DNA from 2 places in the Solibacillus sp. GQ1 genome. Region 2 is predicted to be linked to the other one. Evidence: riboswitches for the same ligand, from Rfam matches in the RefSeq annotation. Region 2 holds a riboswitch; the other holds the start of a gene.
The links. A riboswitch is a leader RNA that binds a small molecule or an ion and turns the genes downstream of it on or off. The one in region 2 is predicted to bind glycine.
Positions count from the first base shown of each region.

Region 1: linked by a shared signal. The riboswitch ahead of gcvT (glycine cleavage system aminomethyltransferase GcvT) and the one ahead of AC6CH1_RS05850 (amino acid permease) in region 2 are both predicted to bind glycine.

Region 1 covers NZ_JCAXEX010000001.1:1,955,993-1,959,414, forward strand. Annotated here, with positions in the region: gene gcvPA (aminomethyl-transferring glycine dehydrogenase subunit GcvPA) at 1-775, opposite strand, end outside; gene gcvT (glycine cleavage system aminomethyltransferase GcvT) at 879-1,988, opposite strand; glycine riboswitch at 2,149-2,258, opposite strand; glycine riboswitch at 2,262-2,354, opposite strand; gene AC6CH1_RS10020 (shikimate kinase) at 2,481-2,993, opposite strand; gene comGF (competence type IV pilus minor pilin ComGF) at 3,303-3,422, opposite strand, start outside.
Region 2 covers NZ_JCAXEX010000001.1:1,193,954-1,197,375, reverse strand. Annotated here, with positions in the region: gene AC6CH1_RS05855 (cobalamin-independent methionine synthase II family protein) at 1-404, shown strand, start outside; gene AC6CH1_RS05850 (amino acid permease) at 503-1,840, opposite strand; glycine riboswitch at 2,095-2,174, opposite strand; gene AC6CH1_RS05845 (dehydrogenase) at 2,495-3,031, opposite strand; gene aspA (aspartate ammonia-lyase) at 3,253-3,422, shown strand, end outside.

The DNA.
Region 1 (3,422 bases), 760 kb from region 2:
TATCTGCGCCTAATTTTCCTGGTGGTGTTAAAACGCCAAGAGCTAACGGGTTCGCAGATACGATAAACAATCCTTTTGCGTCATGTGTAATGTCTGCAAGCGGCTGCAGGTTTTCAACTTGACCAAAGAAGTTCGGATATTGAACGATTACGCCGGCTGTTTGGTCATCGATCAGGCCTTTTAGTGCTTCGATGTCTGTCACACCGTCTTTTGCAGGAATTGTAACGACTTCTATTGATTGTCCTGTAGCATACATTTTCACAACATCTTGATACTCCGGATGTACAGCTCCTGAAACAAGTAACTTTCCGCGACGTGTATGACCTGCAGCAAGCATACCTGCTTCTGCCAATGCCGTACCGCCATCATACATAGAAGAGTTTGCAATATCCATGCCTGTCAGTTCTGCGATCATCGTTTGGAACTCAAAAATCGCTTGAAGTTCACCTTGTGAAATTTCCGGCTGATATGGAGTGTATGCTGTATAGAACTCCGAACGTGAAATAACGTGATCAACAATTACCGGTTTATAGTGGTTGTATACACCTGCACCTAAAAACGATACATTGCTTGCTGTATCTTTATTTTTTGAAGCAAGTTGTGCCAGTTCCTTCATTAAAGCGGCTTCTGACTTGGCAGGTTTAATATTGTAGCTTCCTTGGAAGCGAACTTTCTCAGGAATATCCTCGAAAAGCTCATCAATTGTCGCAACCCCGATACGGTCTAACATTTCTTGTTTATCTTGTTCCGTCATTGGTAAATAACGATGTTTCATTGTTAACCCTCTTTTCAAAAGTTTTATCCCGCATTAACGGGCAGTAAGCTTGGTTCAACTATCAATCTAGGGGATGAAGACCCCCACTGATTGAAGTTTCATTTTATTTTGCACGCTTGTAAAATGGAGTTTCAACAACAACTGCTTTTGCTCTATTTTTTCGTACTTCAATTTCTAATTCAGTTCCAACTTCTGTGAATTTTGCGTCAATTAAAGCTAAGCCGATATTACGCTTTGTCATTGGTGACTGAGTTCCTGTAGTTACAAAACCAATCTCTTCACCATCTTTAAATACTTTATAGCCATGGCGGGGAATACCTTTATCAATCATCTCGATGCCTACAGATTTACGTGTTAGGCCATTTTCTTTTTGGTCAATTAATGCTTGCTGACCGATAAATTGCGGATCCTTTGCCAATTTCACCGCAAAGCCAATTCCCGCTTCCAATGGTGAAATCTCTTTTGAAATCTCTTGGCCATATAATGGTAAGCAAGCTTCAAAGCGAAGTGTATCACGTGCTCCTAAACCGGCCGCTACTACACCTTTGTCTTTTCCTGCTTCCAAAATTTTGTTCCATAAATCGACAATCGCTGCTGGTGTCCCGTAAATTTCAAATCCGTCTTCACCTGTATAGCCAGAGCGAGAAACTAGAACCGAATGACCGCCTACATCCACATTGTCCTGGAATTTAAAATATTTAATTGCCGTTAAATCTGTTGCTGTTAATGTTTGCAGAACTTCCTGAGATAATGGTCCTTGCAATGCGATTTGAGCATAGTCATCTGACACATTTGTCACTTTGACATCCCCTTCGACATGCTGCTGTAACCATTCAAAGTCCTTTTCAATATTCGCTGCATTAACACATAGTAAATAACGGTTATCTTCCAAACGGTATGTCAGTAAATCGTCAACAACACCGCCATCTTCATAACATAGTGCACTGTATTGTGCGCCGCCAACTGCAATTTTAGAAATATCGTTGGAAAGCATCTTTTGTAGATAAACTAGTGCATCCGGACCTTCTACGATAATTTCCCCCATATGGGATACATCAAAAAGTCCTGCACGGTTACGAACCGCATCATGCTCCTCTTTAATCGAAGAAAATTGTACCGGTAATTCCCAGCCGCCAAAATCAACTGTTTTTCCACCATACTTTGCATATTCATCAAAAAGTGGTGTGCGCTTTAGCTTTAATTCATTTGTCATGTTCATTTCCTCCTTTAGTTATGTATGTTCGTTTTGCTTTGTAAGGGGAAACAACATTACACCTATCAAAGTGTAAATCTATCTTTTTATTAGAATCATCAGAATATTAAAAGCCGATTTCTCCACAAAAAAAGACAGACGAATCCCCTTTACCGAGATTCTCTGTCCTTGCACCTGAAAGTTACACCCAAATTTGATCCACTATCACAATTTAGGCTTTCCCCGTTGGTGGCTGTTCGCAACAATAGCTGATTACAGCACTCTCCAGAGTTGCGTCCAATACGAGTCTTTTTGCCTGAGAGATTCATAGCATAGCTATTTGCTCCTTCGGCGACGTGACATCACGTTCTCTCCCCGTACCATCATCCGCGTTAGATTATTTACTTCATGTTATTGCTCTTCTTAGCAATATCCTAACATTGAATATAATGCAAACGCAATCTTTTTTTAATTTTATTCAAAATACGAACATTAAGTACGATTATCCAGTAATCATTCGCCTTTAAGACGTTTTACTTGAAAGCCGATGTACTCAACAATTTGTCTTAACGTTCTCCCGGCTGTCAGTACTTGTATATGGCCAGCTAGTCGATAATTCTTTCTGCGTTGGTGATACAGATTTTCCAATTCTTGCTCCGTTGATGATTGAACAATGGGACGGTTTTTGTCATTCCGAATACGCATATAAATATCTTCAAATTTTGCATCAAGAAAAAATACAAGCCCTGTCTGGCGCATAATTCTCCTGTTTTCTTCATTTACGGCTACCCCACCGCCTGTAGCGATAATGCATGCTTCATCACGAAAGTTCTTTAAAAATTCCGTCTCGATTTTTCGGAAGTGTGCTTCGCCGTATTTCTCGAAAATTTCAGGAATTGTCATACCCTGTTGTCGTACAATTTCATGATCCATATCGTAATACGGCATTTTCAAGAAAAAACTTAAACGTCTTCCAATCGCACTTTTTCCGCACCCCATAAATCCTACTAAATAAATTTTACGCATGCTGTTCACCTTCTTCTATTACGGACTACTTAATCAATTACGCCTCTACCTATTCTTTCGTTTCTATTTTGCTACTTAAACAGAAATATTTTTAGGTCAAACAAAATCGCATTATGCGACATTTTTTCGACTTTGCAAAAAGAAGTCGAACTTTAAGGTAAATTTAGTATATTTATCGTAGCACGAACGTAAATAGATTCCAATGAATTATATACTTTTATTTGCGCAAAATATGCATTTGTATAGAAAACAGCAGCTCCGGAAACTATGAACAATAAAAATACAGCCAGCAAAAATAATGCACCCTTCTCATTTTGGAGGCAATGGTAACACGAGGTCTCTTTCTCGCTTTGTTCCATTTTTCATCACTACCCTCATATTCACATCATTTTCATCCACCGCCAACTCCCATTTCTCAACAAAAGGCAG
Region 2 (3,422 bases):
TGTGGACACATAATTGCCGAGGTAACTACGACTCACGTAATATGGGTGGTGGTTCTTACATTAAAATTGCTAACCTCTTCTTAAAGCAACTAAATTATGACCGCTTCTTCTTAGAGTGGGATGATGACCGTGCTGGTTCAATTGAAGCACTGGCTGTCTTCAAAGATAAACCAAATGTAGAAATTGTATTAGGATTATTATCTTCTAAAACGAATACTTTAGATAATGAAGATCGTATTATTAAAATGCTTGATGAAGCGTCTAAAATTATCGACAAAGACCGTTTGTTCATTTCACACCAATGCGGTTTCGCTTCCTGCGATGGCGGCAATGAACTTACAGAAGCTGAACAATGGGCAAAAATTCAGCAAGGACAGCAACTTGCTCTGCAGTACTGGAGTTAAATATAAACATATAATTTTCAATATGAAAAACACGCAAATTCTCGGTATCTTTGAATTTGCGTGTTTTCCGTTTTTTATAACATGTTGGATTTGCCTAATTATCTTTTACGAACCTTATAAAGAACAAATAGCAGTATAAACCATAACGGTGTTAACAGCAGTGAAGTTCTCGTAGACTCGGAAATGGCCATAATGATTAGTAAAAACAAGAAGAAGGCCAATATTAAATAGTTGATAAATGGTGTTAAAGGTGCTTTGAAAATTGAAGATCTATGTAATTCCGGATGACGCTTTTTGTAAATAATATGCGAAATCAGAATAATGCTCCAAACCCAAATAAAACAAATTGCACTAATTGTTGTCACGATACTAAATGCATCGTCCGGCATGAAATAGCTAAGCAATGCACCAATCGATACTACAACCGCAGAAAATAACAGACCATTTTGCGGCACCGCATTTTTGTTTAATTTACCGTAAGCTTTTGGTGCTTGTTTATTACTACTTAAACTGAACAGCATACGACTCGTTGAGAACATTCCGCTATTTCCTGCAGAAGCAGCTGATGTCAGTACAACAAAGTTAATCAAACCTGCTGCAATCGGAATACCTACCAATGCGAAAACCTGAACGAATGGTGAGCTTGACGCGCTTAATGTATCCCAAGGGTTGATTGTTAAAATTACGAATAATGCTCCTACATAAAACAGCAGAATACGAACGGGAATTTTATTAATTGCAGATGGGATATTCTTTTGCGGGTTTGCCGTTTCAGCAGCTGCTACCCCTACTAATTCAACACCAACGAATGCAAAGACAACCATTTGGAACGCCATTAAAAATCCAAATGCCCCATTCGGGAATAATCCGCCATGCTCCCATAAATTTGATACAGCAACCTTGCCTGTATCTGTTTCAAAGCCAATAATCAGCAATACAATACCTATTGCGATCAACGCAACAATTGTGATGATCTTAATTAACGCAAACCAAAACTCCAGCTCTCCGAACAGTTTGACCGTCAATAAATTCAAAATAAGTAAAACTACTAAACATGCGATAGCCGGTACCCATTGCGGGATATCAAACCAGTACTGCGTGTACATGCCGACAGCGATAATATCTGCCATTGCCGTCATAATCCAGCAAAACCAGTATGTCCAGCCTGTAATATAGCCTGCCCAGTCCCCTAAGTATTCAGTGGCGAACTCAGTAAAAGATGCATAGCCGCCTTTTGATAAAAGCAATTCGCCAAGTGCACGCATGACGAAAAATAGTGCGGTTCCAACGATTAAGTATGCAAAGATAATAGAAGGTCCTGCAAGTGAGATCGCTTTACCTGACCCTAAAAACAACCCCGTTCCGATCGTTCCTCCAATCGCAATTAACTGAACGTGGCGATTTTTCAGATCGCGCTTTAATTCTTGTTGTTCCAAAACGATTCCTCCAAAGGATAAGTATTTTGTCTGTTTACACAGCGCAAAATAATAAGTACTTCATCGCGGTCCATCAAGTAAATTTTTCTGGAATAAAAACAGGGACTGATAATATGCCAGTCCCTGTGTCTAAGAATAATCGATTTCGCCTCTGCAAAATCGCGCCCAGATTTCAAAAAATCTGTGACATCTATCGAGGGCTTTTCATTAAACAATGGGTGTTCATACACCCTATGTTAAAGAAAAGCGTCTCTCATTACTCTTCTGTCCTTTTGCCTGAGATTGTGAACCCTTCGGCGACGCGGATTATCGCGCTCTCTCCAGAAACTGCTCCCGTCAGTAGTTTTATCCACGACGATCAACGCTTGATATGTATGCAATTAGTTGCCTATAGGTCCCTGGCATCTTCCAGTTTCCTATAGTTCGCGTTCAATACTATTATTGTACGATAATCATACTACCAATTTTTTGACCGTCTTACAATGGACAATCGGAGTCGTTTATTATGTAAATAGCAATTTAACCTTATTCCCAACATAATGTTTTCTTCTTGCAGAAAATTCATGACCAAAAAAATATTACACCGAAAATTCGATATTTTCAGTGTAATATTCATATAGAGGAATTGGTAGCCCCTCGTATTACTGTATTCGTTTACTGCAATTTTTCCTGAACCGTTGAATCTTCTTCATATGTTGTTCGATTGATATCAATCAGCTTTCCTTTTGAGGTGTTAGTCTTTTTCATTTTGACAACATACGTATTGTCCAAAGCGATTTCTGTGCAGACGATGTCTTTCTCGCTGCGAATATCTTCCGGATAGTTTAAGGTAATGACTAAAATATCCTCATCTTTTTCGATTTTCTCAATTTCTCTTCCACAACCATCCGAATATCCTGTGACAAACAGCACTTCCTCTGTTTCAAAATCGACAGATGGAACCGACTCAAAACCAAAAATATCGGCCCAAGTAGTATAAAGCTTTTCATCCTGCACGATTGAAATACTCGTACCGACCTCAGGAGGTATCGAATCTAAATGAAACAGTAATTCATATTCTACTTTATTTTCATTATTTTCTTCCTGCACAGGTTCAGTTGAATCGGTTGATGTTTCGTTTTCTTTCGTATTACATGCTGCAAGGAGCAAGATCATTCCCACGACCAGCATATAACTTAACCATTTCTTCATCGACAATCACCTCATCCCTTTATCCCTTTCCTAATTAGTCGTATAGAAAATCAAAAAGTTACGAAATTTCACTCATTATATTTGTTAATATTGGTTAATTTAAGCTTACGTGAGAACGTTAAATAAACTAATAATTCAGCAAGTAAGCTTTTATTATTATATGGCGTATAATGTAGTTGTTTATCCAACTATTACACCATTCTCTTGGAGGGTTTGTACAAATGAGTACACGTATTGAAAAAGACTTTTTAGGCACATTAGAAATTCCAAAGGACGTTTATTACGGCGTTCAAACAACTCGTGCATTAGAAAATTTCCCGATTACTAAAATGACAATGCACCCTGAATTAATTCGTGCATTTGCCATCGTAAAGAAAAGTTCGGCACTTGC